DNA from 2 places in the Lacticaseibacillus suihuaensis genome. Region 2 is predicted to be linked to the other one. Evidence: predicted binding sites of a transcription regulator. Region 2 holds the regulator's gene; the other holds the start of a gene.

Region 1 (14,922 bases), on a different contig from region 2:
CGGCGATCGCCCCAAGCGCCGCACCGGGCAGCACCACCAGCCCGGCAATCAGCGCCGAGTGGTGGTTGACCAGCTGGATGGCGTTGGGCAGCAGGAAGGACAGGCTCAAAGCCGCGGTTTGCAGGCAGGCAAAGGCGATCAGCCACGCGGTGAAGCGGCGGTTGGCAAACAGGTGCAGGTTCAGAATCGGCGCCTGAACCCGGCCGCTGCGCCAGACGAAGGCCAAAAGCGCAAGGACGCCGACCAGCAAGGCGCCGGCGACTTGAAGGCTCCAGAATTCGGCGGCGCCCATGTTGGCCAGGCCGTAGATTAACCCGGCGAAGGTCAGGCTGATCAAGGCGACGCTCAGCGGGTCAAGCGGGGTCGCCACCGGCTTTTGGACCTGGTGAATGCAGGTGACACCAAGCACCAGCGCAAGCACCAGCACCGGTAGCAGGAAGACGAAGACGTAGCGCCACCCCAGCGTGGCGACCACCACGCCGCCGAAGGTCGGGCCGATCGCCGGCGCCACCCCGGTGATCATGGTGCCGACCCCCATCATGGTGCCGATCAAGGGCCTTGGCACCTGCTCCAAGATGATGTTGAACATCAAGGGCACCGCGATGCCGGTGCCGAGGCCCTGAATGGCCCGGCCCAGCAAAAGCACCCAAAAGGTCGGGGCGGTGCCGTCCAGCACGACGCCGAGGATGAAGAAGCTGATGGCGACCAGAAACAGGTGCTTGGCCAAAAAGCGCCGCTTGAGGGTGGCCGACAGCGGCACCAAGGCGGCGACCACCAGTAGGTACACGGTGGTCAGCCACTGCACGGTGCTGGTGGTGACGTGAAATTCGGTCATCAGGGTGGGAAAGGTGATGTTCATCGCCGTTTCGACAATCACGCCGCAAAAGGACATCAGCCCGGTGGCGACGATGGCAAGAACTGTAGAACGGGTGAGCTTGGTTGGTTCAGTCATGAGTCAGATCGCTTCCTGTAATTTGAGTGAATTGGGTCAGCATTTGCACGAACAACGCGCGTTGTTGTGGGGTGAAGGCGGTAGTCATCGCGGCCTGTTGCGCCGCGATGTAGGCCGACACCCCGTCTTGGACGCCCTTGGCCTTGGCGGTCAAAACCACCGCCTTTTGCCGCGCGTCATGCGCCGCGGGGGTGCGGGTGATCAGCCCGGCCCGTTCCATGCGCTGAAGCAACAGCGTCGCGGATGAGCGCTGGATGTTGAACTCGGCCTCGATGTCGCGCTGCAAGGCGGCGGGGTGATTGGCCAAGAAATGGATGATGGACATCTGCATCCCCGTGAGGTCGAAGCGCTTGGCGTAGGCGTCCATGCCCCGCGCCATTTGGTTGGCGGCGTGTTTGATCAGCTTGCCGTAATCGGTCATATGGCACCTCCTGAATTTTGCTAGTTAGCTAACAATGACGAGTGTAGCGCAATGTTGGTTAGCACGCAAACGTTTTTCACCGCAAAAAAGCCGCCGCAACTAGGCGACGGCCAAGGCTACTTGCGACGGACCAGGACCAGCGCGGCCACGGCAATCAGGCCGCCGCTGCAGGCGAAGGTCGCGCTGAAGCCAAAGCGGCTGACCGCCCAGCCCAAAAGCGGGAACAAGACGATCATGCACACCGAGTACAGCAGCGAGGCGACCGACAGCAACGTCGCGCGTTGGGCGCTTGGAATCAAGGCGTTGTAGTAGACGTCAAACACCGGTGGCAGCAGGGATGACAAGGCGTAAACCGCCAAGTAAACCGCGGCCAGCACCCAAGAGGCGGTCGACCAGGCCGCGAGCAAGGCGACGGCCAGCCCCGCGGTTAGCCCGAAGAGCACCCGCTGGCGCGACCGGTGCAGCAGCCTGGGGCTGAACTGAATGGCGGCGATGGCCACCAACGACGCCGCGCCGAGCAGCGCCGTGATCACCCAGCTGGCGAAGCCGCGGGTGGTCATGACGTTTTGGAAGTAGTAGTAATAGCCGGTGGCCACGGCGCTGAAGCTGGCGTCAAACAGCATCAGCGACCGCAGCTGGCGGTCGTGGCGCAGCACCCGCCAGGCCGTCGTCACGATGCTTGCGATGGTCTGGCGCGGCGCCGAGGTTTGGTGGTCGGCCGGCTCTTTTAGCCGCCACACCGCCGCCATCGCGGCGATGGCCAAGGCGATGGCAACCACGTAGGTGGCCTCAAAGTGCCAGTGGGTCATCGCCCCGGCGATCATCAGGCCGCCGCTTGACGACAGCTCGATGACCGTGTTGAGGCGGCTGGTCACCTGTGGCCAACGCGCGGTGGCATCAGCAGCCTTCAGCGATTCGTACAGCAGGGCCTCAAGCGTTCCGGACTGCAGGTTGAAGGACCAGGCCGAAAACACGAAGCTCAAGGCGAACCACCAAAACCCGCCGTTGAAAAGCATCATGGCGGCAGACACCAGGGCGGCGACGCGGCTTAAGGTCAGCATTCGGCGGTAGGTGAAGCGGTCGGCCAAGACGCCGGATGGCACCTCAAACAGGAACGAGGCGACGTGAAACAGGCTTTCGCACAGGCCGATGGCCACCAAGCTCAGGCCCATCTGGCCCAGGTAGATGACCCACAGTTGGGTGATGCCGCAAAACGCGAAGAAGCTGTAGGCGTAAGCGGCGCGTAATTGAGTTTTCAGTTGCATCATTTTTCTCCATCAAAAAGGCGCAAACGACACCGCTTGCGCCAGCGGCGACCAAAAAAGGGTAGACTTCGCCCCTAGGCCGCCAAAATGTACGTAATTGTATAAATAATCACTTGATAGGCATGGGTCATGATGGATCCTCCGCAATCGATAGGCGTAGCATACCGCAAACATTTCACCGATGCAATGCCACTGACGTTCGAAATCTGGTACTATGGACGCAGACATTAAAATTTGCGACAAAGGAAGAGAACCTTGACGAACAAAACCCTGATCTTCGGCTCGGCGCTGGTCGATGCCTTGATGAATGTCCCAAACGTCCCGCTCACTGGCGGCAACGCCCTCGGCGATTTTTTGGAGTACCAAGTCGGCGGTTGCGCGATCAACGCTTACTGCGCGATGCGAGCGGCCGGTGAAACCGCCGACTTGTTCGTGCCGGTGGGTCACGGCGCCAACGCCGACCGCATCGCCGCTCACATTCAGCGCATCGGCGAGGTGCCGCATGTGATTGCCGGGGCCCCCGACAACGGCTGGACCGTCGCGATGATCGAGCCCAACGGCGAACGCACCTTCATCGTGCTGCCGGGCATGGAGAAGCTGATTCGCCAGGACTGGCTGTCAAGCCTCGACATGCCGAGCTACGACCTGCTGTACCTGAGCGGGTTTCAGCTGACCCAGCCGCACGTCGCAGAAGACGTGGTGGCAACGTATCTCAAGCGCCGCGAAGACGCCACCGTGCTGTTCGACGTCGCCGCCCGGATTCAAAGCGTCGACCCCGAACTGCTGATGACGCTGCTCAAGTCCGGGGTGATGGTTCACTGCAACGAAGTCGAGCTGCCTCAGGTGGCCAAGGGCGACACCTTTGAAGCGCAGGTCGCCTACCTGCACAACCTGACGCACCAGCCGGTGGTGGTGACGCTTGGGGCCCGTGGCACTTACTACTACGTCTCCGACAGCACCCAGGGCATCGTCCCGGGTGAAAAGGTGCGGGTGGTCAACACGGTCGGCGCCGGCGACTCCCACTGCGGCGGGATGCTGGCCGGGCTGGCCAAGGGCCTGTCGGTGCCGGATTCCATCGCGATCGCCAACCGCCTGGCCGCCAAGGTCTGCGGCATGCAGGCCAACATGCTGCCGGTGTTCGGCTAGCCTCAATCCCGCGGCGGTGGTCACCGGTGGCGCCGCCGAACCGCCGGTGATCGGGCCACAAGACCAGCGGCCTGAATCACAAAACCACAGGCGGCGCCGTCCGACCACCGGCCCGGCCCTCACAATCACGAGGCCGGACCCGCGACGACCGGACCTGACCGGGTGCCACCAACACAGGGTCGGACCACAAGACAATCGGCCCCCACAATTGCAGGGCTGGATCACAAGACCACAGGCCGGGCCCCAGCAATCGCAAGGCCGGGCCGCCGACAGCACAAAGCCCCTGCTCACAATCGCGTGAGCAGGGGCTTTGCCGTCTTATTTGAAGTCCAGCCAGGCCTGGAAGCTGTGCCAGTTCTTGCTGGTGATCAGGATGCGATCCAGGGTCCCCTTGTGGGGGTTGGCCGTGGTGATCACGCGCTGGGCGAGGTTGAACACGCCGTCCATTTCAATCTGCTGGTTGAGGAATCGCACGTTGTTCTTGGTGATCGTGCCGTAAGGGGAGGCGAAGTAACGCGCGTCCTCGCCGAAGTGGCGCCGGTAGGTCTCCTGGGAGCGGTCGTAGTCTTCCTGGAAGTCGAGCTCGTAGGCCGGCAACGCGCCGACCGGCTTGTTGTTTCGCAGGTAGTGCATGTCGTCGGTGTGCAAGGCGATGGTCGCCAGCCCCGAGTCGCGCATCTCCTTGAGCTGCGCCCAGGTGGCGAGCTTTTGGTCGGCGTCGTACTGGCCGACCTTGCTGGTGATGATGAACGCGGTGAAGGGGATGTTGTTGTCGCGCAGGTACGGGTAGGCGTTTTTGAAGGCACTTTCGGCGATGTCGTCGAAGGTCAACACGACGTACTTGCCGATCGGCTGAATCTGAGACGCCATCATGTCCTGGGCCTGGTCTAGCGAGATGATCTCGGCGCCGGATTCCTCGATCGCCTGAATCTGCTTGATGAAGTCGTGCTTGGTGATGTTGTACTCGCTCAGTTGGTTGTTGTTGCTCATGCCTCGCGCCACGCGGAGGCTGACTTGGTCGCTCAAAATGCGGTGGTAGGACAAAATGGCGATGCCGTCCTCCTTCAGGGTTTCCTCGCTTGGAATCTCAAAGCCCGATTCCACCTCGGAGTGAACCCGCAGCTCTTGGGTCCCGATGGTGAAGCCGACCGCAATCAGGGCAATCGTGAAAACAATCATCACGGCCCAGCGTTTGATCCGCTTGGTCATGTTAATTCTCCTTTCCGTGGGTCCAAAGCACCCGCATCAGCGCCAGACCGGAGATGATGGTGATGATCCAGCCCAGGCTCTTGACGATTGTGGCGCCAAGCTGCCACTCGATGTTGAAGAGGTTGTAAAGCGGGGCGACAAAGTCGTTGAAGTAGCCGATGTCGAACAGCACGTTGAGCGCCAGCAGGCCGGCGATGGCGGTCCACATCAGGGTGAGCCACAGCACGTTGACGCTTGTGGCCCAGCGGTTGGTGGCGTAGATCACTTTAACGCGCATCGGTTGTCTTTCCTTTCATTTGGCCCAGCGACCGGCTGCGGTCGGCGGATTCCCAGCGACCGTGTTCGATCGGGGTGTACACCATTTTCAGCACCGCGGTCACCAGCGAGTAGAGGTTCAAAAACCAGTAGAAGAACAGGTACATCGGGGTGTAAAGGAACATCCGCAGGCGCAGCTTCGACTTTTTGACCGACATCAGCATGCCAGCGAAGAACTGCAGCAGGCCGATGAAGAAGATCATCAAGATCACGTTGCCGTCCAGCTGCACGGCCTGGTTCATGAAGGTCGAAACCACGAAGAAGGTCATGGAAAACAGGGTGCCGAACGACCAGAGAATCGAGGTCAGCATTTCGTACAGCAGCCAGGTGTTCGGCTGCCACGGGCGAAACAGCAGGCGCCAGTTGGCCACCAGCACCTGCAGGCCGCCGTAAGCCCAGCGCTGGCGCTGCTTGAGCAGGGCCTTGATGGTGGACGGCACCAGAATCCAGGTTGTCGCCTGGGGCTGGTAGGCCACGCGCCACTGCTTCAGCTTCATGCGCCAGGTGATGTCGATGTCTTCGGTTTGCACGTTTTCGTTCCAGCCGGACACGCTTTGAAGCGCGGCCTTGCGGTAGAGCACCAGCACCCCGGACAAAGTCAAGATGTTGGCGGTGAAAAACATCTGGGCGCGTTTGATCAAGTCGATGATCGCTACGTACTCCATGGTCTGCATCTTCTCGACGATCACGCCGCGGTTCAAGACCACCGGCTTGCCGGTCACCGCGCCAACACGTGCGTCGGCCTTCAGCGAGCTCAGCAGGTGATCGATCGCCTGGGGGTCGATCAAAGAATCCGAGTCGACGCACAGGATGTACTCACCGGTGGCCGCCTTGGCGCCGGCATTCAAGGCCGCTGCCTTGCCGCCGTTTTGCGACTGCGCCACGATGGTCATCGGCACCCGGCGGAATTTCTGCTTCAGGGCCCGCATCACCAGCAGCGTGTTGTCGGTGGAGCAATCGTCCACCAAGATCAGCTCGAGGTTGCGGTGCCCCTGCTGGCAAAGCGCCTGGACGGTTTCGTGAAGCGTGGCCTCTTCGTTGTAGCAGGGCACGATCACGCTCACCAGGTCCGTGTGCGTTGCCTGGGACGGGCGCGGAGACGTTAAGCGGTAAAACAGGGTCCCAATCAGCCAGACTAAGGTCATGGTGAGCGGGTACAGCAGAATAAAACTGGTTAGCATCAGCGTAGCCTCCCTTTGAGTTAGTTGCATCGCCTACCACTAAAGCTTAGCATGGCCCCCGCTCGAAAATAAAATTAATCGACTATTATTTATCCCCGTCAACGATTATCTCTATAATCGATTATTAATATTCTCATGATAGCGGCCGGAAGCGGCCAGCAATCGCATTCGATGATGGCACGGCCTCTCATTGATGATGGCGGACAAAAATCCCGATCACCGCGTGGCGGCAATCGGGATTGGGTGGTTTTTAGTTCAAGACGAGCCCGGCGGTGGCCCGCAGTGCAAACGCGCGACGCACCGCTTCGCTCGTTGAGTTCGCGCCGGCCCCTGGGTGAGGGGCCAGCCGCGGGTGACCGACGGCGCATTCAAAGCGCCGCTGCGGCGCGTCCGGCCAAAACCCGCCGGCGGTCAAAAAGGCCAGCGTGGCCGCGCCGGGGTTGCTTAGGTCGCACCACAGCCGCGTCGCGCCTTGGGCGGTTGCGGCCGCTGCGGCATGGGCCAACAGGGCGAGGCCTAGGCCGCAGCGGCGAAAGGCGGGGCGGATGTAGAGGCTTGCGACCTCGAGGTGATCGGGGCCCAGCTGCTCGGATTGGGCGTCGCCGAGGTTCAGCCGTGTGAAGCCGGCCAGCCGGCCGCCGGCAAACACGAACGCGAATTCCGTGTTCGGCATGGCCAAGGCCGCCCTAAGCGCTTGGCCAACCGGCGTCGCATCGCCGGTCATTTCGACTTGTAGCCCCTGCAGCTGATCGATGTCGGCCAGGGTGCAGGGCCGGATGGTGATCCCCATGTTTTTCCCTCCAAAGTGCGGCCGCGGCCGCAAAAAACTGACAAGTGAAGAGTCTACCACCAATGCCTGTACCCTGCACGACTGGAGGGGCTTACATGGCGAAATTCTCATTCCCGCGGCGGCCGGCCACCCCGTGGCGGAACTTTGTGAACGATGGTACAATGTGAAAAAAGTGAGCCGACGACGAAGGGAGCGACGCGGATGGAGGAACAGTCCTTGTTTGAACGCACCGGGGATGAGCATCACGGGTGGCACTGGGCCCAAACGCCGCCGCGCCGGGCCTGCCAGGTCAAGGTGCGGCTGCGGGTGCTGGATCATCCGGTGGTGATTGCAGGCGACGTGCAGCTGACCCGCGTCGAGTCGCTGGCCGGGGGGGTTCGGGTGGCGAACTTCCTGCGCTACGGCACCGAAATCGACCGCAAGAGCTGCGTGGTCGCGGGGCGGCCGCTGCCTTTGGCCGGTCACCGGACGCTTCTGGTGGTGATGAAGCACCCCAGTGGCACCGCCGATACCGTGCTGGACGACACGGCGGTGCGGGTTTGCCTGGATGCGCCGGCCTGCTACAGCCGGGTCGTGCTGGTCAACGTGGTGCCTGTGGTCTGTGGCAACGCCCGTTACCTGCGGCCCAAGGCGCTTTTGGAAGGCGCGGCCACCTATGGGGCCAACCACTGGCAGCAGGTCAGCGCGGCCGGCGACCGCTCGCCGCTGACCGCGGCCAAGCTGCGGGCCTGCGATGCCCACAACCCGAAAATGGTCGCGCAGACCACGGGGAATCGCGCGGTCCCCGGGCTGCGCAACGCCGCGGTGATTCGCCAGATCCTGCTCATGCGGCCGGATGCCGACGTGCTGTTAGCCACCGGCGCCTTGCGCTGCTCGATTGAAACCGGGGGGCAGGCGCTGGGGCTGGCCTACCGCCACCTGCTGGCGACGCTTGCGCCGCTGGCCGACCTCAGGCGCCTCTACGTGCTGGGGGTTTGCGCCGACCGCCAGTACGGCAAGAGCCCGTGCCCGCAAAACCCGCGTGACGCGGTGCCTTTGGTCGATGGGGCCTGGGTCATGCACCCCGTGGCGCTTGGCCGCTGCGGTCGCCGGCAGGTGCTGGTGCCAAAGGATTAGGCCGGGCCGGAAGACTCACGCTGCGGCTCGGGCGGCCCAGCACTGCCGGCGCCCAACCTTGTGGCGGAGCGGCGTCGGCCGATTAAGCGCAAGCCGAACCGGCGGGGTGTCTGGCAGGGCGTGAGCAGGCGGTGCGAGCCGCCCCGGCGCCGTCGCCCAACCGGCCCGCAAGCAGGCGGCCCAGCCAGGCCGCAAGCAGGCGGCCCAGCCAGGCCGCCTTTTTGGTGGGGTGACGGCGGTGGAAGCGGTCGCACGACACCACATGTGGGGTGCTCACGATTGAACAAATACCACATTTTGCGGTGACGGCCTTTACAAATGCCCAAGACGGGTCGATAATGGTCCCCATGCTGCTTTTGCAGACGAGATGAAAAAGGGGACTTATTTATTATGACGCACGAGAATTACGGAACTTGGTTGCTGAATCAACTCAAGGGCTGGCCGCAGCAGAACTACTACCTCTTCTGGTTCGCCCTGGGCTGTCAGATTATGACGCTGGTGAACGCGCCGATCACGGCGGTGTCTTTGGTCACCTTCGTCGGCACGACCATCGGGGTGCTGTGCGTCTTGGCCATCAACGCCACCAAGGCCGTCAACGGCTGGTTGGGGCTGATTTCGGCCGCCTGCTTTATTTTTGTTGGCTTCACCGCCAAGAACTACCTGTCGATTTTTGAGCAGATCGCCTACGTGGTGACCCTGGACCTGCCGGTTTTGATCAGCGTTCGCAGCTGGAACGACGACACCAAGAACCACCTGCGCAAGTTCGGCGCCAAGGAGTGGGCGATTTCGTTGGGCTTCACCCTGGTGGTCTGGGCGCTTTCGGCCTACCTGATCGGCAACTTCACCAACGACCCGCGGCCGGTTTACGACGGCATGGCCTTCGCGATTTCCCTGACCGGCGGGATTGTCTGCTTCCTGCGCTACTCCAACCAGTACTTCTGGTGGCTGTTTTCCGGCATCGCCCAGCTGATTTTGTGGGGCATCACCTACGCGCAAGGCGACGCCAGCCTGGGCATGGCGATCAACTCCAGCATCTACGTGATCAACGACATCTTGGCCTTCACGATCAGCCCGTGGTTCAACGCCGGTCGCCGCAAAATGGGCCTGAACGAAATCAAGTGAGAATGCCCGGCGTAATTCTGGTATAGTAGAAGTCGCCGGCTTACGGAGGAATCAGATGACAGACAAAAGCAAGGCGCGGCTGCCGCTGGCAAAGCTCTACCTGGGCAGCCCGTTGTTCAACGCTACGCAAAAGGCGCGGGTGCTTGACGCCAAGGCGGCGCTTGATCGCAACGACACGGTGGCCTTGGTGCATTTTCCCTTCGATTGGGAGTACCAGGACCAAGAAGCCGCGGCCACGCAGATGTCGCGGCTGTGGGTTGATGCGACCTACAACAACGACCTGTCGGCCATGACGACCGCCGACGCCGGGGTGTTTCTCTACGACCTGGATGAGGAAGACCCGGGTTGCGCCTTTGAAATCGGCTACCTCAGGGCCTTGCACAAGCCCGTGATCCTGGTCCCGCTGGCCGCTAACTTGGCGGACAAAAAGCTCAACTTGATGCTGGCGGCCGGGGTGACGACCTTCGTCCAAGACATTGCGACGCTTGCGACCTTTGACTTCAACCACCTGCCCAGCGAGCCGGCCCATCCGTTTCCGGTATTTTGATTCAACATTATAGGAGGAGTAACACATGATCTATATTCTCGGCAGTATCGGCGCCGGCAAGACGTCTTTGACCCGGCTGTTGTCGGCGGATCTCGCCGCCCCGGCCTACTACGAAGACGTCGAGGGCAATGGCATGATCGCCAACATGCTCCAGAAGTTCTACGACGCCGGTGCCGACAGCCGCAAGACCACCGGCACGATTTTGCAGATTGCCTTTTTGACCTTCCGCTACCAGCAGCTCAAAAAGGCCGTGATGCAGGAGAACGCCGTGATGGACTCCTCGCTTGAATCCGACTTCGTGATGGCCTCGCAGCTGCACAAGAACGGCGAAATCGACGATGCCGACTTCAACATCTACGTCACGCTGTCCCAGGAGATGCAGGCCAACGTCAACGGCAGCCCGTGGAACGGCCTGCCGGACCTGGCCATTTACCTCCAAATCGACCCGGAGCACGAAATCGAAGAGATTCAAGGCCGCGGCCGCGAGATGGAAGACATTCGCGAGAAGCCGGAGCTTGTGGCCTACTACAACCGCGTCAACGCCGCCTACCGCGACTGGGCCAAGGGTTACACCCGCTCGACTTTGATCACGGTCGACCGTGACCACTACGACTTCGTCAACAACCCCAAAGACCGCAACGCGGTGCTGGATCAGATCGAGGGCAAGCTGGTCGAGCTGGGCAAGCTCGCCCCGAGCCGCTTTGCAGAAATTCGCGCCGCTCGCGCCATCTAAGCTTGCGCGTGAGCATTCAAAATGGGACTACCGACTTGAGTTAAGCCGGTGGTCCCATTTTGCGTTGGCCAAGCCGTGGGGGCGACCAAAAACAGGGCCGCGCCACGCGCGGTCCTGTCAGGGGTGTTACTTCTTGGTAGCGGCGGTCAGAACCTGACCGACCGCTGGAATCTGGCCCAGCGAGTCGACGGCGGTGCTTGGCATCACCACGGTGTTGGCCGTGCCCTTGGCCAGAGCTTCCAAGGCCTCGACGTTCTTGTACTTCAGGTACATGTCGCCGTCCTTGGCCAGCCCGGCGTTGATCGAATTGATCTGGTCCTTGACCGCCTCGGCGATCAGGCGTTGGGATTCCGCGCGGCCCTGGGCCTCGAGAATCTGGGTCTGCTTGTTGGCTTCGGCCTGCAGGATGTCGGCCTGCTTTTCACCTTCGGCCTTGGCAATCGCGCTTTGCTTGAGCCCCTCGGCCTCCATGATGTTGGCTTCCTTCTCACGCGACGCCCGCAGCAGCTTGTTCATCGACTCTTGGATGGTCTTGTCGACCTGGATGGAATCGATGTTGACGCGGTCCACGTTCAGCCCGTAGCCGGCGGTGGTGGCGGCGATCTGCTGGAACAGGGTCTGGTTGATGGTTTCGGTGCCGTTCAAGACGTCGTTCAGGTCCATGTTGCCGATGATGCCGCGCAGGTTGGCGCGGGTGTCTTGGACCATGGACAAAACGGAGTCCTTGTTTTGGTAAACGTACGCGTTGACGTCGGTGATGTGGTACTTCAAGGTCTCGGAAATCCGCACCACGACGTTATCCTTGGTGATCACTTCCTGCTCGTCGACCTTCAGCGGAATCTGCTTCATGTTGACGATTTCGGTGATGCGGTAGATGATCGGTGGCACGACGTGAAAGCCCGGCTGCAGCGTTTGAACATACTTCCCCAAGCGTTCAACGATGCCGACTTCACCGGTGTGAATGATGGCCACACTGCTCAGTAACATGACGACGGCGATGACCACAACGATGCCAACAACCGTCCACAAAATAATCTGTCCCATAGTAACTCCTCCTTATTTGCGGGTCGCCCCGCACCTCAGTACTGCAAGTCCCGCTCGGCGTTGCGAACCCGCAACGCCAGCGGGGTCACCCCCACGATGACCACCAAGTCACCGGGGCGCGACCCATCGAGGACTAGGTAGTGGTAGTGAATGCCGTACAGACACACGACGTCGCCCGTCTCGGGCAGGGTGAACGTGTCACCGATCAAACGCTCATCTAGCATGTCCCCACCTCCCGGCACTTGAATTCTACCACGCGCTAACTCCATGATAAGGCTTACTCGAGGATGAGACAATGATAACCCCTGGCCGCGCAGGATAATCGGTCCCGAGGCTGATTTTGATTCCGCCTTTCGGCCGCCGAGATATTCGGTATAATAATGACGGAGGTGAGCGCAATCGCAGGCAAGCGACCGATCTACGCAGACACATACGATAAAAAACACCGCCGCATCCGCGGCAGTCTGATCCTAGTCGCCTTGCTGCTTGTGGGCCTTGGCGCCTGGTGGGGGGTGCGGCATTGGCCAACCCACCAGGCGCAAGGCGGCTCGGTGCAAGGGGTGATGCTTGACGCCGACGATGGCTACCAGGACTTTGCGGCGCTGCAAGACGCCGGGGTCGGCTTCGCCTACCTCAAGGCCACGCAAGGCGCCAGCTACTTCGACGACGCCTTTACCGTCAATTACGACAGAAGCGTCGGCGCCCAGTTGCGCATCGGCGTCTACCACTACTTCAGCTTCGACTCGTCGCCTGAGGCCCAGGCCCAGCAGTTTCTCAAGCAAACCAAGCGCGACTGGGGGAGCTTGCCGATCGGCGTCTACCTGACCTACTACGGGGATTACGCCGCCCAGCCGCCGGCCAAGGCGAAGCTGGTCGCCGACCTGACGCGCTTCATCGCGCTGATCAAGGCCGCCACCGGCAAAACCTGCCTGGTGATGGCAAGCCCCCGGGTGCTGAGGGCCGTGGCGGCGGTGCCGGGGCCCCGGTTGGCCATCGGTGGCAGCCGCCCCAAGCAGGCCCAATACTGGCAGCAAGGCAGCTTGAGCGTCGGCGACCAGGCGCTTTCCGCGGTGTCGTTTTTGGGCACGAAGCAGGAATTTGCCGCTCAGCGCTGATTGTGAGCTTCAAAATTGACGCCCAGATTGGCAGCTGTTACGCTAGTCTCAGATGGACATCTCGGTCTGCGGTTCGGCAAACGCGTTGTCGATGCAATCCGCGGACTTCGGCAGACGATCCGGTGGCAAGCGCCACGTCGCCTCACCCAGACCAGGCTTCACCAGCCCTTCCATTGATGGAATTAGCGGAACCCGCCGAGTCGCCGACGGGAATCATTAAGGGTAGCGGATTCTCCACCCGGTCGCCGCACGCCTTGCGTCCTACTCCTCGGAGTTAGCTGCGGACGCAAGAGACGGCCGGCACGCGCACCGGCCAGCACGCTCACACCGCAAGTCGCCCGGCGGTTCCGGGTGGTGTGTGCCGGCAACAGGCCGCGTCCTTGTACCACCGGCAGTATTCGGTCAGTTGTGGTTGGCCGACCGTCACGCGCCACTGGCCTGGCATCCCGCCCACCGTGGGCCCGTCGCCAAGCTTGCGAGGGACGTCGCGGTCCGGCCACCAGCGACTGGCTGGCGGCACCACCCAACGCACCAGGTCCGGTTCGGGGCTTCCCCGCGCCGGATTTGGTGCGTTTTTTTTGCGCGTTGGAGCTGATGGTGGTCGCATACTTTGCTTTACAAAGTACTAAGCCGCGGGTATACTGCCTTGTGGAATCGAACACAAGCCTCGCGCTTGCGCTTGACCCCAATTAGGGTATAGTTGGCGTATCCGCGGGATGACCGCAAAGGGAGGCACACCATGGCAGTTGCGATTGCATTGACCAATGTTCAAAAATCATTCGGCGCCAAGCAGGTACTCAAGGACGTTTCGTTTTCGATCGAACCCGGCACCATTGTCGGCTACATCGGTCCCAACGGCGCGGGCAAAAGCACGACGGTCAAAATTATCCTGGGCCTGTTGACCCAAGACGCCGGCACCATCGAGCTGATGGGTCAGCCGGTGCGGCCGGACGACCCCAGCTACAAGCAGCACATCGGCTACGTGCCGGAAAGCGCCGACGTGTTCGACGCCTTGACCGCGCGGGAGTACCTGACCTTGATCGGCCAGCTGTACGGGCTGAGCGAGCAGGCCGCAGAGGACAAGGCGGTGGCCTTGGCCGGCATCGTCGGCTTGGCCCCGGCGCTTGATCGGCGCATCACCGCGTATTCCAAGGGGATGCGCCAGCTGGTGTTGATCATCGCCAGTCTGCTGCACGACCCGGACGTCTTGTTTTGGGACGAGCCGCTCAACGGGCTGGACGCCAACACGGTGCTGGTGATCGAGGAGATCTTGGTCGAGCTGCGCAACCGCGGCAAGACGATTTTTTACTCCAGTCACATCATGGACGTGGTGCAAAAGCTCTCCGATCGCATCATCCTGCTCAACGACGGGCAGGTGCAGGCGGATGGGACCTTCAGTTCGATCACCAACGGCGCCGACACCAACCTGCAGGAGCTGTTCAACGAGCTGACCGGCTTTGCCGAGCACGGCGAAAAGGCCAAGGCCTTCGTCGACATCGTGACGGGAGGGGTCGGCCATGAGTGAGCTGCCACGCGGATTGGGCTTTTTGACCGCCCTGCGCAAGCCGCTTAAGGCAAGCGGCGTCGACTTTGAACAGTTTTCGCTGATTGTCTCGGCCAAGTTCAAGCTGGCCGCCCGCAGCAAAAGCGGCATCGGCGTGTCCTACCGCAAGAAGAAGGCGGACGCGCCGGATCACGGGCTGCGCAACACTTTCTTGTTGAACCTGCTGATCGGGTTGGTGATCGGCGTCACGCTGTTTTTGCCGTTGCCCCTGATGACCCAGCTGACCGCGTTTTACACCACGCTGTTTGTGATGTTTTTCCTTCAAATGCTGTCGGGCTACTCCAGCCTGATCTTAGATCCGCGGGACCGGCGCATCTTTGCGGTGCGGGGGGTGGCCGACCGGACGCTCAACGCCGCGCGGCTGGCGGTGGTCGTGTTCTTCTTGGCGGTGACGCTGGTGGC
Region 2 (14,922 bases):
ACGTTTGCGTTGAATACACACGATCACTCCGTTTCGTTGCTATAGTTTCTTGAGCGTCACCGACAGCTTGCGATCGGTGGCTTTTTCCGCCTCGCGGTAAACCACCAGGCTGTGGCCGATCACCTGCGCCACCTCGAGGCCCGGGATTTCCTGGCTCAGGTAGGCGCCGGTTTGGGCGGCGGTCACTTCTGCGGTCGGCAGCAGGCTGATTTTGATCAGCTCGTGGGTGTTCAACGCGGCGATCACGCCGGCGACGAAGGTGGTGCTCAGGCCGTTTTTACCCAGGTTGATCAGCGGCCGCTGGGTCATCGCCAGGCTGCGCAGGTAACGTTTTTGTTTTCCAGTTAACATCTTTTCTCCTTTAGATCAGCGCCTTGCGCATCAATACATCCACGCCTTGCGGGGCGTAGCCGGCGACCGTCTGGCCGGCCGGCACGACGACCCAGCCCAGCCCGGCGAACACCAGGTCGGATTTCTCCTTGGCCGTGAACTCGAAGCGAGCAAGCGGCGGGAAGTCGGCGCCAGGCCGCGGCGGGGTCAGCAGGCCACCCTTGTGCTTGGCGTAGAAGTCATCGGCGTTTTCAAGCTTGGTGCGGTGCAACAGCAGCTGGTTGTCGCAGTAGAAGGTGAAGCCGGACTTGCGACCGCGCAAAAAGTCAAACCGCGCCAGCCCCGCCAGGAACACGGTTTGGCCCGGGTTCAGTTGGAAGACGGTCGGGCGAATCGGCTTGGTCGGCGCGACCAAGTTGAGGTCGCGCGGGTCGATCACATGCGCCATCTGATTGCGGTGGATGATCCCCGGCGTGTCGATCAGATAATGCCCGTCGTCCAGGGGAATCTCGATGCGATCAAGCGTCGTGCCGGGGAACTTCGAGGTCGTGATGAGGTCTCGTACCCCGGTCAGCTGACTGATGATGCGGTTAATCAACGTCGACTTGCCGGTGTTGGTCACGCCGACCACGTAGACGTCGCGCCCCTGCCGCTGGTCTTCGATCACCTCAAGCAGGTCGGTGACGGCGGTTCCCTTCTTGGCGCTGGTCAAAATGGTTTTGACCGGCCGCAACCCCTGGGCATGCGCCGCTTGGGTCAGCCAATTGGTCACGCGCCGCGGGTTGATCGACTTGGGCAGCACATCGGCCTTATTGCCGACCAGGATTACCGGGTTGTCGCCGACGAAGCGGTGCAGTCCCGGAATCACGCTGCCGTTGAAGTCGAACAGGTCGACCACGTTGACGATTAAGGCGTCGCTTTGGCCCAGCGTGTTCAACAGGCGCAAAAAGTCGTCGTCGGTCAACTCGACGTCTGCGACTTCATTGTAGTGGCGCAGGCGAAAGCAGCGCTGGCAGTACAAGTCGCCTTCCGGGTCGGCCTTGGCCAGGGTGCTCGCCGGCAGGTAGCCGGCCTTGGTCGGATCTTCGGTCTGCAGCTTGGCGCCGCAGCCGATGCAAACCAGTTCAGTGTTTGTCATTCAATTCCTCCAGGTAGTGCAGTGGGCTCATCATCTTGAAAATCAGGCGTTCAAAGAAGCGGTTGATGCGGGTGTTCCACTGGTCGGTCTCAACCAACGGTCGCACCAAGATGGTGCGAACCCCGGCGGCGTTGCCGGCGACGACGTCGGTCAAAAGCTGATCGCCGACCATCACACACGCGCTTTTGGCCAGCCCCAGCCGACGCACCGCGCGGTCGATGCCCACCGGCAGCGGCTTGAGGGCCCGCGGCTCGAAGGGCAAGTCGAGGTTGGCTACGGCCCGGCCGATGCGCTGGCGGTTGTTGTTGGACACCACCATCACGGTGATGCCGGCCGTCTTCATCGCCGTCAGCCACGCGCGAAGTTCAGGGGTCCCGTCCGGGTTGTTCCAGGCAATCAGTGTGTTGTCCAGGTCGGTCAACACGGCCTTGATGCCTTGTTGCTTCAGGCTTTGCGCGGTCAGACCGTAAATGGCCTCAACCGCCCAGGTAGGGGTAAATACAGCCACGCAGGCGCCTCCTTCAAAGTTGTCATATCCCTTCATTATAGCACCCAGGGGCGTCAAGTTATAGCTAGTCGGCCGAGAAGTTGCAACCCACCCCACCGCTGGCCGCCGCCACGAGCCGTCGCGGCCGCGGTGACACGAAACGGTTGGGACGCTTCCGCGAGGCAGATTTCTTGCGTTCACCGCCGGGGTCGGTATACTGAAACTAGATGCCGATTGCAACGACTCGTGCCGTGCGGCCCAACCCGCGCAAGGAGGATGACCATGATTCGTTTTGGCTTTGATCAGTTCGGCGCCCCCGACGTCTTTCGCGTCGTCGACGCACCCCAACCCACGCCCAAGCCCGGCCAGGTCCAGCTGAAGGTGCTGGGCTTTGGGCTGAACCCCTACGACGCCAGCCTGCGCCGCGGCGAGCAAGCCGAAAACCGGCCGCTGCCGCTGCCGATTGTGCCCGGCACCGAGCTGGTCGGTGAGATCACGGCGCTGGGCGCGGCGGTCCAAGGCTTCGCGCTGGGCGAGCGCGTGATCAACTACCGACCGCTGGGCGGCTACAGCGAGTTCGTGACGGCCAGCACCAACAAAATCGCCCGCATTCCCGCAACGCTTGCGCTGGACGTGGCGGCCGGGCTCAGCCAGGCCGGCATCGCCGCCTTTTCGCTGCTGCAGGCCCTGTCGCTTCGGCCCGGTCAGACCCTGGCGGTGGTCGGGGCCAGCGGCGCCGTCGGGGCGATGACCGTGCAGCTGGCTCGGGCGGCTGGCCTGCGGGTCATCGCCGTGGCCAGCGCAGCCAACCGCGCCTACCTGCAGAGCCTGGGCGCAAGCGTCGCCTTGGCCTACGATCAAGGCACGGCCTGGCACCACTACCAAGACACCGCCGATGCGGCGGTCAACGCGGTCAAAGACGGCGCCGACAACGGCGTCGCGCTGGCCTTGACCAAGCCGACCGGGACCTTGGTGACCACCGCCTTTGCCGCGGTACCCAAGGCGCCCAAGCCCCATGTCGCACGGCTGCAGCTGGGTAGCCACGGGCTGGTGCCGGCCCAAGACGCCTTTCCAACCCTGGTGAAGCTGGCCGAAGCCGGTCAGCTGACCTTGCAGGTTGCCCGGGCCTTCCCCTTCTCCCTGCCAGGCGTTCAGGCCGGCCACATTGCCTTGGAACAGCACCACGCCGCCGGCAAGTTGGTGGTGATGAAGGACCTCTAGCGCCACTCAAAAACGCGGTTACCGCTTGGGCAACCGCGTTTTTGAGTGGTCGGATGGCGGCTACAGGGCCGCATCATCCACGTCGTCAAGCGCCTGTGAAATGGCCACCAGCGTATCGTCCAAGGCGCCGGGTTCAAAGGGCGAACGCAGGTGCCCGGTGGCTAGCAGCTCGAGCAGCGTCTGGCTGCCGCCGGCCTTGGCCATGGTTTCGTAATCCTGCCAGGCCTTAGGGTCGTGATCGACGTTGAATCGCTTCCAGAACTGGTAGGCGACCACCTGGGCGATGGTGTAGTCGATGTAATAGAACGGCGACTCGAAAATGTGCCCCTGGCGCATCCAGTAGATGCCCGACTCAAGCGCCGCGTTTTCGCTGTAGTCCTTGTCCGGGTTGTACAGCTTCTCCAAGCGCCGCCACTCGGCCTTGCGCTGGGCCGGCGTCCAGTCCGGATGGGTGTAGACCTGATGCTGGAAGTGATCGACCAAAATCCCGTAAGGCAAAAACTCAAGGGCCGCCTGCAGATGCGCGTAGCGGTACTTGGCGGTTTGGGTCCCGAAGAACTTCGGCATCCAAGGATACGCGATGAACTCCATGCTCATGGAGAAGATCTCCGCCGCCTCAAAAGTCGGAAAGACGCAGTCACCGGGCTGAATCCACTTGGCCAGGTAAGTCTGAAAGGCGTGGCCGGCCTCATGGGTCAGCACATCGACGTCGCCCGAGGTGCCGTTGAAGTTCGAAAAGATGAACGGCGACTGAATCGAGGGAATGTACTCGGCGTAACCGCCCGAGGCCTTGCCCGGCTTGGCCAGCAGGTCCAGCAGGTGCGAATCGATCATGTGATCGAAAAAGGCCCCGGCCTCCGGCGACATCTCGTGGTACATCTCACGGGCGGCCTGCACCAGTTGAGTGGATGTCCCCTCCGGCTTGGCGTTGCCGGACTTGAACTGAACGCCCAAGTCGTAGTAGGCCAGGTGATCCAACCCCAGACGCTGGGCTTGCTTGGCGCGTTGCTTTTGGGCCAGCGGCACGACCTTGGTCTGCACCTCGTGGCGGTAGGCGGCCACCATGTCCTCGTCGTAATCGAAGCGGTCCATGAAGACGTAGCTCATCTCGGAGAAGTCCTTGAAGCCGAGCTTTTGCGCAATCGCCGTGCGGGTGTGGACCATGTCGTCGTACAGCTGGTCGAACTCGGCCTCATGCGCCGCAAAAAAGCCCCAGTAAGCGGCGTTGGCGGCCTTTCGCACCGCCCGGTCGGCGTCGTCGCGCAGCGGCCCAAGCTGCGCCAGCGTGTAGGTCTGCCCGTCAAAGTCAACCTGGGCGCTTGCAATCAGGTCGGTGTAGCGGGAGGCCAAGGCGTTGGCCTTTTGCTGCAGGTCAATCACCTCCGGCTTGTTGGTGCGAAGCAGGTCCTTGGCCTTCAGAAAGTACGGCTTGGGGTAGATGGTCTTCAGCGCGTCTTGGTAGGGACTGGCCAAAACCGCCTTGAGGTAGTCGGTCTTGGCCGCCTCGGCCTGGGGTTCAAAATCGTTCCAAAAGGCGTCTTCTTGCGCGTAAAAGGCATCGCGCGTGTCGATAGTGTGGCGAATCTGCGCGATCATGCCCTGCGAGTCGACGTCGTTGATCAAGGCCGTGATCCGCTTGGCGACGGCCAGCGCCGCGTCAGCGTCGGTGGCCGCCTCAAGCGCCGCCGCACCGGCCGCAATGTCTCGCAGGAACGCGGCCGGATCCGGTCTGGTGTAAGTCACTTGGGTAAAGTCCATGTTCTTCCTCCTTCAGACGCCGAAGCGGCGCCAGTCGAGCAAAGCTCGTGCCCCTATTATCGACCAGCGCGGCCACTTTGACCAGCACCTGCGCAAAAATGGCCGCCGCAACAATTGAGTTGCGGCGGCCGCGCCGAAGCCACCGGACTCGGTGATTCCGGTGGCCTTGGCCTATTTGGTTACGTTCCTGGCTTTGTCTTACCGTGGTGGTGCCATTGCGCCCAACGGTTTCGGTCATCCGCGCGGCTAACTCGTCTGGGAGTGGTGGTGGCCGGCCTGCAGCCGGTGGGGTGGTGCGAATCCGGGTCCCTGGTTTCCCCTCGTTTGATTCCGGGGTTGCACTAAAGCTCTCGAGCTAAAAGCCGTGTGGCAATACACTGCGGCTTGTCATGGGTGGGGGCTGCGGTGCGAGCCGCAGGATGTGCCCCGCGCGGTGGATAACAAAGCAGCTGTGGCCTTTTGCTGCCTCCCCGTGCAAGAATAATCATTCGCGGATAGCTTAACACCGGACCAATTGGGTGTCAAACATTTTGACTTGCCGCCGCAACTGCTTCGGCCGGGCCTAACGCCACCAGGCAGATTGCGTTACAACGCCGCCACCAGGGGCTATACTGAGTTCAAAAAGAACAGGCGGTGTTGCGCATGCCTTCCTCTCCCACCATTCGCGTCAATCTGACCCTGACCGGTGTCTTCATCGGCAGCTTGCTGGATGACGACTACCACCTCAACCACGCTGAGCTCCTGGCGGTCACCCTCGACGCCTTGATTCTTCCGGATGGCACGGCCTTTGCGATGCCACCGGTGCAGGGCCTGCTCGAGTTCGACCCGGCTCACACCACGCTGGGCGTCATGTGGCGCCTGGGCGATGTCCTGCAGGTCAGCGGTCAGTTGGCCGTCACGCGGCCGGTCCCCGGCCGCAACCAATACGCCACACTCGTGCGGCAGTGGCAGCAAACCAGGCACGCACTGGTCAACCCAACCAACCGGTGGCTCGAGACGCTTCCCGACTCGCCGGTTCGGCGCAACCTGGCCGCCACCGTCAAGCGCTTTCAACGCGGCCGGCTCGCTTTTACAGACTGCCAAGACCGGTTGCGCCAGCAGGCCACCCCACTGGCGCCGAATCTCAAAACCAGGCTGTACAAGCTTCAACGCCAGCAGACCGACCGCATGCGCCAATTCAACGCCACGCTTGAGCGACTGGCGCCAAGTCGTCCGCTGATCACCCATCCGACTCGCATCGTCATGCATCGGCTGATGCCGTCACCCAGGTTCGCCACCCGCATCGAACGGTTGAGGCTCGGTAACCCCGACTATACCCATCAGCTGCTCGTGGGCTTGATCAAGCCCCGTTGACCGCCCCGGCCGCACTGGCTCGCCGCCCACTGGCGCAAGGCACGGCCAAACGCCAAAAAATCCCACCGCAATCGCGGTGGGACTCACTAGTCAGATTAAGCCAAAGCCTTCTTGGCAGCGTCTGCAAGGGCCGTGAAGCCTGCAGGATCTGCGATGGCGATGTCGGCCAACATCTTGCGGTTCATGTCGATGTTGGCAACTTTCAAGCCGTGCATCAACTTGCTGTAAGAAATGTCGTTCAGACGCGCTGCGGCGTTGATCCGCGCAATCCACAGGGAGCGGAAGTTGCGCTTCTTAGCGCGACGGTCGCGGAATGCGTAGCGGTAGGATACCATGACCTGAGCATTGGCTGCCTTGAACAGCAGGTGCTTGGCCCCACGGTAGCCCTTGGCGAGCTTTAAGACCTTCTTACGACGTTTGCGAGTTACGGTTCCACCTTTAACACGTGGCATTAGAAATTCCTCCTCTAATAATTAAGCGAACTGAGTAATGTGCGCGAGGCGCAATTACTTCATCTGGCTGAGCATCTGGCGGATCCGCTTCATATCGGAGTGGGATACCAATGCTGACTTGCGCAACTGACGACGTTGCTTCTTGGTCTTACCGTGGAAACGGTGGCTGGTGTAAGCGTGACCCCGCTTCAAAGCACCACTAGCGGTCTTCTTGAAGCGCTTGGCAGATGCACGGTGTGTCTTGAATTTTGGCATGACGATAATTCCTCCTAGTGACTTAGTCTGACTATTTCTTGTCAGCTTTTGGTGCGAGCATCATGAACATGCTCCGTCCGTCCATCTTCGGGCGGGCTTCAACAGTAGCCAATTCCTCAACGGCCTTGGCCATCTGCTCCAGAACCTTTTGTCCGAGGTCCTTGTGGGTGATCGCACGACCGCGGAAGCGGACGGTCACCTTGACCTTGTCCCCTTTTTCAAGGAACTTGGACGCGTTTTTCAACCGGGTGTTGAAGTCTGCCTCGCCGATGGTCGGGCTCAGGCGGATCTCCTTGATGCTGATGGTTTTCTGTTTCTTACGCGCCTCACGCTGCTTTTTTTGCAGCTCGAAGCGAAACTTCCCGTAATCCATGATCCGGGCAACTGGCGGCTTGGCGGTTGGGGAAACCAGAACCAGGTCCAGGCTTACCGATTGCGCAAGCTCGAGTGCCTCGTGCGTACTCTTGACCCCGAGTTGTTCACCAGTCTGGGAAATCAGTCGAACTTCACGGGAACGAATCCCGTCGTTGACCATCATATCTCTTGCTATGGCAGTTCACCTCCGAAAATATTTTGTGACAAAACAAGGACGCCGAAGAGCCCACTATGAGCCCCGCCGCGTCGTTAAATACCGATCATATCAACCCAGCGGCCAGAGGCATAGGTGAGAAGCGGGAACTTCTGCTTGTTTTCTCAACGTTCTCTAGTATACGGACTCGCAGGCCGGGTGTCAAATGAAAGTTTCATTCGTCGCCGGACTGCGACCGATGCAGCGACTCAAGCCACTGGCGCCGCTTCAAAATCAGGTTGGCCAGCCAGGTCACGGCCGCGATGCCGACGCTGCCAAACACCGCAACCCCGTGCGGCTCAAAGGCAATCAGGCTGAACCACCAGCCGGCGATGCCGTAGACGGCCCCAAGCGCCAAGACCATCACCGAAAGCCAGATCAGGATGACCCCCCGCCCATTGTGGGCCAGCAAGCGCATCATCCGCCGGTCGCGGCGCCCGGGGATGGCCGCGAGCAACAACACGCTGCCGGTCAAAAGCCCCATGGCAATCAGCTCGGTCACCCCAAAAAGCAGGAACCACGAGCCCCAAAGTTGCAGGATCACCCTACCGCCTCCATTTCTAGGAGACAGCTTAGCACGCGCGCAAGGCCTGCGCAAGCACCGCCGCCCCCTTGAACCCACCACCCCCAAGCGGTACACTGGCCAAAAACGGGAGGCCACCATGCAAATCGACCTGATTCGCCACTCCGAACCCGACTACGGCCAGGTCCGGGCCGCCGACTACTTCGGCTTCGGCCTGGACTTCAGCCGGCTCACCCCGCGCGGCATCGCCATCGCCCAGGCTGCGGCGCGTGACCCACGGCTGCAAGACGTGGAGCTGATGCTCAGCTCCCCATACACCCGCGCCCTGCAGACGGCGCTTGAGCTGACCCGCCACACCACGATTCCCGTGGCGGTGGAGCTTGGACTGCACGAGTGGCGGCCCGACATGACGGGCACTAGGCTTCGCACCGCCGTCGAGGCCGACGAAGCCCACGCCGCCTTTTTGGCCCACCACGGCCAAGCAAGCCCCGCCAGCCCCTGGGACTACGAAACCGCCGCGCAAGTTCGCGCCCGGGCCGCCGCGGTGTTCGACCACTACGCCGACCTGGGTTACCACCGCATCGCCTGCGTCACCCACGGCGTGGTGATGCGCCAATTCCACCCGCAGGCCAAGATTGCATACTGCGAGTTCATCACCATCGACTGGCGCTAACGACCGGCCGGGCCTCACACCTGTATGACGGTAGCAAAAAAGCGTTTCACAACTGACTGCGAAACGCTTTTTGAGTGCCTAGTCGGCGAGCTTGGCGCCTTCGCCGCGCTTGTGCTTGCCGTCGCGGGAGAAGTTCTTGACTTCCGCCTGCACGGATTCGAGGAACATGTTGGCTGGCATCTCCTCGGAGTCGGACTTGCCGTACTTGCGAACGGACACGCTGGCCGCGTTCACTTCGTCATCCCCCACCACGATGGTGTAAGGAATCTTGTTGGTCTGAGCCTCGCGAATCTTGTAGCCCATCTTTTCGTTGCGGGCGTCAAGCTCTGGCCGCAGACCGGCCTTAAGCAGCGCGGTCTTCAGGTTCTTGGCGTAGTCCAGCTGCTTGTCGGAAACCGGGATGATCGCAATCTGGGTCGGGGCCAGCCAGGTTGGGAAGGCACCCTTGTAGATTTCGGTCAGGTAGGCGATGAAGCGCTCCATGGTGCCGACGATGCCGCGGTGGATCATGACCGGGCGGTGCTCTTGGTTGTCGTTGCCGACGTAGGTCAGGCCGAAGCGCTCAGGCAGCATGAAGTCCAGCTGAATGGTGGACATGGTTTCGTCGTTGCCAAGCGCGGTCTTGGTCTGGATGTCGAGCTTCGGGCCGTAGAACGCGGCTTCGCCTTCGGCCTCGTAGTAGTCCAGGCCCAAGTCGTCCATGGCGGCCTTGAGCATGCTCTGGCTGCGGGTCCACATTTCCTCGTCGTCGAAGTACTTTTCGGTGTTCTTCGGGTCGCGGTAGGACAAGCGGAAGGTGTAGTCGTTGATGTTGAAGTCTTCGTAGACGTTCATGATCAGGCGCAGGATCTTCTTGAATTCCTCTTGAACCTGGTCGAGGGCGACGAAGGTGTGGCCGTCGTTCAGGGTCATTTCACGCACGCGCTGCAGACCGGACAAGGCGCCGGACTTCTCGTAGCGGTGCATCATGCCAAGCTCCGCAATCCGCAGCGGCAGTTCCTTGTAGGAGCGGATGTGGTGCTTGTAGACCTGGATGTGGCTCGGGCAGTTCATCGGCCGCAGCTCAAGCATTTCGCCGTCGCCCATGTCCATCGGCGGGAACATGTCTTCGCGGTAGTGCTCCCAGTGGCCGGAGGTCTTGTAAAGGTCCAGGTTGGCCAAAACTGGGGTGTAAACGTGCTCGTAGCCATCGGCGAGCTCCTTGTCGATGATGTAGCGCTCGATCACGCGGCGAATCGTCGCGCCGTTGGGCATCCAGTAAGGCAGGCCGGCGCCGACCTTGGGATCGACGAAGAACAAGTCGAGGTCGCGGCCGATGTTGCGGTGGTCGCGCTCCTTGGCCTCCTGGCGGCGCTTGGCGTCGTCTTCAAGCTCGGCCGCCTTGTAGTAAGCCGTCGCGTAGATCCGCTGCAGCATCGGGTTGGAGGACTTGCCTTCCCAGTAGGCGCCGGCGACGCTCAGCAAGGAGAAGTGCTTCAGGTCCTTCAGGCTTGGCAAAAGGGCCGAGAGCTCGAAGTCAAAGAAGTCGCCGAGCTTGAAGCCCGCAATCTGGTCGCCGTCAATCTTGGCCAACAGCTGCAGCTTGAACGGCTCGTTGGCAAAGTAGGCCTCGGCCTCGCTGCGGCTCAGGCTGGCCGCCTTGACTTCGGGATTGGCCTTGACGATCTCGGCCATTTTGTCGGCGATGGCCGGCAGCTCGTCGATCGTCAGCTGACGGTCGTCGCGGTCGGTGTCGTAAAAGAAGCCGTCTTCCTGCGCGGCGCCCTTGCCCAAGCGCGTCTCCGGGTGCAAGGCCTTGATGGCCGCGGCCAGGACGAAGGCCCCGGTCTGACGCAGCACGGTCAGGCCATCCGCGGAATCCTTAGTGACGATTTCGATGCTGGCGTCTGCGTTCAGCGCGTGGTCAAGGTTGACCAAGGCGCCGTCGACCTTGCCGGCCACGGCTTTTTTGGCCAGCGACGTGGAAATGGACTTGGCGATGTCCAAGATGGTGGCGCCGGCCTCGAATGGCTTGACGCTGTTGTCTGGGAATGTGATGCTGATCGACATAGAAATCTCTCCTTTTGGTAGTGAAAGCAGGGGCGGAAAAACAAAACGCCCCGGACGTCAATATGACATCCGGGACGCTAAACACGCGGTTCCACCCGACTTGAAAGCACTGCTTTCCTCTCGATTGGCGCATAACGACGCGACCCGGCCTCAACGAGGCACTCTCGGAAAGTGGTGCGGATCAGGTCCTGCTCGACTTTCAGCCACGGTCGAGGCTCTCTGGTGAAACATGGTCCTTATTGCTTTCGTCTTCGATACCTAGATTAAAGCACGTTCCGGCAGGCCGCGCAAGCCCAAGCGGTGAAAAAGTTTGAAAATTGCCGACAGGTGTTCGCCAGGCGCCTACCCGTTGCGCCGGTCGCGGCCGCCGACCACGACCTCGGTCGCCAGGAAACGGATGCGTTCCATGATGCGCTGGGCCTTGAGCCCCTCGTTGTTGCCGACCTCGACGCCGGCCAAAAAATCGGTCAGCTCCGCCATGGTTTTGTTGGAGGTGAACAACGTCGGCAGCTCCTCTTGCATCCGGTACTGCAGCAAAATACCCAGCACATCGTCGCGGATCCAGGGGCTGAGGCTTTCGGCCCCGATGTCGTCGATCATGAGCACCGGCGCCTTCTTAATCGCATCGAGCTTGGGCAGCACCGTCTGGTCGCCGATCGCCGCCTTCATCTCCACCGCAAAGGTCGGCCAATGCACCAGCGTCGACGCCAGCCCCTGCTTGGCCAAGTCGTTGGCCATCGCGCCCATCAGGTAGGTCTTGCCGACGCCGAAGGGCCCAGTCAGGTAAAGCCCCTTGTGAAAGTCCCGCGGTGCCTTAGCCAGCTCGGTGGTGAAGGTCAGCGCCTGAACCAGCGCATCCCCGCGGTTGGTCGGATCGTAGTCGGCCAGCCGCGCGGCCGCAATCGCCTTGGGCATGTTCAGCGAGGTCACCAAGGCCTTTTGCGACGCCTGGGCGTCCTGGGCGCGTTTGGCCGGAGTCGGCTCGTAGGTGATGTCGATCAAGCGATTGGACACCACCAGCTTGGGGGTGTAGCCGGCCTGCTGCATCGGGGTGATCACCTTGCCGTCTCGGGCGTTGACGTACTCGTAGATTTTGGCCGCGCCGCGGTTGACCGCATCCGGGGCCAAGGCGTCGGCGTTAGCCTGCAGGAAGGCCTGCACCGCCTCATCCGCCACCGCCGCCTGCATCATGGTCGTGTAAGCCTGGTTCAACCGGCGCTTGTCCATCACCTGCGCCAGCTCGTCTTTCATGGTTTTCATTGGCCGCTTCCTCCGTGTTCTTCAAGTTGGCGAAGCGCCGCCAACCTGGCCGCGATTTCCGCCTGCTGGGAGCTTGACACCGCCTGCTCCTTGGGCTTGTAGTCGGCCTTGCTCCAGGCCGGCATCTGCTCCTGCCGCGCCGGGCGGCTGTTGTTACGCCGCGCCGGCTGGCGGGTCTTGCGTTCGGCGAAGGCCTTGATCTCGGCCAAGGCACTGGCCGGGTCCGTGACACCGGCCTTCAGCCAGCGGTTGACGATGGCGTCCAAGTAGGCCTGGTTGAGCGAGTCGTTGGTCTGCAGGATGTAATCGACCAGCACGTTGATCGTCGCGTCCGGCAGCACGTGGCGCTGCACCAGCTTGCGCAGCGCGGCGATCTCGTTGGGGGCCGCGTACATGTTAGGATTCTTGGCCTTTTTGGTCGCCTCGAGAAACTCGCGAACCGACAGCTTGCTGGCCCGCTCGACCAAGGCGGCCTCATCCGCACTCAGCTTGTCCGTGGCCGCCGCGACGGGTTCGGGCGTGGCCGCCGCCGCGGACTTGGGCACCAGGTGCGGTGCCTGCTCCTGATAAGTCTGCTCGGCATAAAGCCGCACCTGCCGCAGGTCGATCGAACCGGTGACAAAATCCACCGCCGGCTCAATCAGCCGGGCCAGATCCACCGGGGCCAGGCCGTAAAACTTGGCAATCTGGTACAGCCGCACCCGGTTGCGCTCGAGTTCGCTGACATCGACATTGGTGCGGCGCAAGAGCTGCGCCACCAAAGCCCAGTCAAACCCCTGACCATCCCCCAAGGTGACCGCAGGCGTCGGTTTTTGGCGAACCTGGGCGTTGTCGGCCGCCGCCGCTGCGGTTGGCGCGACGCGCGTCAGCGAGAAAACATCGAGCAGCTGCGCTGAGATGTTGGTCCAATTGGCGTTATGAACGTTGCGCAGCGTGTAGCGCTCGGTCAGCTGGTGGTAGCGGTGCTCGCCGACGCGGTCGTACAGCAACAGCCCAAGCGTCGGGTCGTGGAAGAAGGAATCGGGCTCGACCGGCCGGTGCAGCTCGTAGGCGTAAAAGCGGCCGAGGTCATCGACTTGGGTGTAGGTCTGAAGCAAGGCGACCGCCTCCAGCCGCACCCGCGCCTCGTAAAGCTCATCGAGGCTGACGCCGAGCATGTCCAGCAAGGCCGTTTGCTTTTGCCGCTCGCGCAGCGCCACCGTAGCCGGCGCCACCTGCCACAAGCTGAGGTACAGCGCCAAGGCGGTCGGGCCGATCAGCGGCTGGTACAGGCTGATGGCCACGTCTTGATCTAGGTTGCTGAAGTACGTGGCCGTGGAGATGATGTAATCATCTTGGGCCATGAAGTTCGCCGGCCTTTTCATCCGGATTCCTCCTTTCGGCGTGACACGCCGGGTAAAAAAGGCGCCGGCGCAATCGCCAACGCCTATTTTTTGGACTGCTTTTCCTTCTTCATCATGTCCTGCAGCTCCTGCATGAACACCGACATGTCCTTGAACTGCCGGTACACGCTGGCAAAGCGGATGTAGGCCACGTCGTCGACGTCGGCGAGCTGCTTCATCACGTACTCGCCGATGGCCTGGCTTGAGACCTCGTTTTCCCCGATTGCCCGCAGCTTGTTCTCCACGCCTTCGACAATCGACTGCATCTGTTCCATGGTGACCGGCCGCTTCTCGGCGGCGCGAATCAGGCCCTTGAGAATCTTCTCGCGGTTGAACTCCTCGCGGGTGCCGTTCTTCTTGATGACCAACAGCGGCGTCTGCTCCACCCGCTCGAAGCTGGTGAAGCGAAACCCGCAGTTCTCGCACTCGCGGCGCCGCCGAATCGCACGGCCGCCGTCAGTGGGCCGCGAGTCAACGACCCGCGAGCTGTTGTGATGACAATGTGGGCATTGCAAAAGGTCACCCTCTTTGTAGTTGATACCACATTATAACACGCCACATGTAGTGTGGCACCTGTTTCAGGACAACAGTTCAGAAACACCGGCAACTCAGGCCTCGGGCCGGCTGAGCTGTGCCAAGAGCTGGCGAACCTGCTGGCCGCGAATCAGCTCACCTTGCGAGTTGTCGATCAAATAATCGGCCCGGGCGATTTTCTCCGCCAGCGGCATCTGCGCGTTAATTCGCGCAAGCGCCGCCGCCTTGGTCAGCCCATCCCGGGCCATCAGCCGCTCCAGCTGCACGTGCGGCGGCAGCGTGACCACCGCCACCCCGTCGAAGGCGTCTTCGTAATGCGTCTCGTAAAGCAGGGGAATCTCCCCCACCGCCACCGGGCAGCCCGACGCCTTGGCCTCGGCCAGCGCGTCGTTGATCGCCGCTCGCAGGTACGGGTGGTCGATGGCGTTGAGCTGGGCGAGCTTGCCTGCGTCGTTGAACACCAGGTCCCCGAGCCGCCGGCGGTCCAAGGTGCCATCCGGGCGAATCATGTCGGCCCCGAATGCGGCGGCGATGGCCGCAAGCGCCGGGCGACCCGGCAGGACAATCTCTCGGGCGATCACGTCGGCATCGACCACCGGGCAGCCCAACCGCCTGAAGACGGCCGCCACCGTGCTTTTGCCGGTGGCGATGCCGCCGGTCAAACCGAGCAAGTAAGTCATTGTGCTTTTCGCTTCCTTAAGGGCTGGCAGTGGGGACAGTAATGCGTCCCGCGCTGGCCCACTTTGGTCTTGACGATCGTGGTCTGGCAGCGATCGCACGGGGTGTTCTCCCGGTCATAGACGTGAAGCCGCGCCTGAAAGCCGCCGCGCTGGCCGGTCGCATCCAGGAACGTGTGAACCGAGGTGCCGCCAAGCCTGGTGGCGGCGCCGAGAATCTCGATGATCGCGTCGTGCAGCCGCGTGGTTTCCGCTCGCGTTA

Evidence for each region. The regulator NrdR, encoded in region 2, represses ribonucleotide reductase genes. The targets are predictions, from matches to a motif close to ACACNATATATNGTGT.
Region 1: the regulator NrdR is predicted to act here: its motif matches at 8,651-8,666, upstream of pnuC (nicotinamide riboside transporter PnuC).

The regions. Positions count from the first base shown of each region.
Region 1 is NZ_BAAGBJ010000013.1:27,033-41,954, forward strand. It holds gene ACYVRZ_RS10730 (MFS transporter) at 1-952, opposite strand, end outside; gene ACYVRZ_RS10735 (MarR family winged helix-turn-helix transcriptional regulator) at 945-1,373, opposite strand; gene ACYVRZ_RS10740 (MFS transporter) at 1,490-2,638, opposite strand; gene ACYVRZ_RS10745 (PfkB family carbohydrate kinase) at 2,894-3,784, shown strand; gene ACYVRZ_RS10750 (polysaccharide deacetylase family protein) at 4,103-4,993, opposite strand; gene ACYVRZ_RS10755 (hypothetical protein) at 4,995-5,270, opposite strand; gene ACYVRZ_RS10760 (glycosyltransferase family 2 protein) at 5,260-6,489, opposite strand; gene ACYVRZ_RS10765 (GNAT family N-acetyltransferase) at 6,740-7,279, opposite strand; gene ACYVRZ_RS10770 (hypothetical protein) at 7,496-8,395, shown strand; gene pnuC (nicotinamide riboside transporter PnuC) at 8,783-9,517, shown strand; gene ACYVRZ_RS10780 (nucleoside 2-deoxyribosyltransferase) at 9,573-10,064, shown strand; gene ACYVRZ_RS10785 (deoxynucleoside kinase) at 10,090-10,797, shown strand; gene ACYVRZ_RS10790 (SPFH domain-containing protein) at 10,924-11,841, opposite strand; gene ACYVRZ_RS10795 (hypothetical protein) at 11,877-12,065, opposite strand; gene ACYVRZ_RS10800 (GH25 family lysozyme) at 12,231-12,956, shown strand; gene ACYVRZ_RS10805 (ABC transporter ATP-binding protein) at 13,696-14,481, shown strand; gene ACYVRZ_RS10810 (ABC transporter permease) at 14,474-14,922, shown strand, end outside.
Region 2 is NZ_BAAGBJ010000010.1:56,705-71,626, reverse strand. It holds gene ACYVRZ_RS09700 (nicotinate-nucleotide adenylyltransferase) at 1-19, opposite strand, end outside; gene ACYVRZ_RS09695 (YhbY family RNA-binding protein) at 40-351, opposite strand; gene yqeH (ribosome biogenesis GTPase YqeH) at 362-1,468, opposite strand; gene ACYVRZ_RS09685 (YqeG family HAD IIIA-type phosphatase) at 1,455-1,976, opposite strand; gene ACYVRZ_RS09680 (NADP-dependent oxidoreductase) at 2,238-3,176, shown strand; gene ACYVRZ_RS09675 (M3 family oligoendopeptidase) at 3,237-4,934, opposite strand; gene ACYVRZ_RS09670 (hypothetical protein) at 5,577-6,287, shown strand; gene rplT (50S ribosomal protein L20) at 6,383-6,739, opposite strand; gene rpmI (50S ribosomal protein L35) at 6,794-6,994, opposite strand; gene infC (translation initiation factor IF-3) at 7,026-7,532, opposite strand; gene ACYVRZ_RS09650 (hypothetical protein) at 7,738-8,106, opposite strand; gene ACYVRZ_RS09645 (histidine phosphatase family protein) at 8,225-8,758, shown strand; gene thrS (threonine--tRNA ligase) at 8,837-10,807, opposite strand; gene dnaI (primosomal protein DnaI) at 11,150-12,067, opposite strand; gene ACYVRZ_RS09630 (replication initiation and membrane attachment family protein) at 12,064-13,431, opposite strand; gene nrdR (transcriptional regulator NrdR) at 13,494-13,964, opposite strand; gene coaE (dephospho-CoA kinase) at 14,058-14,663, opposite strand; gene mutM (DNA-formamidopyrimidine glycosylase) at 14,660-14,922, opposite strand, start outside.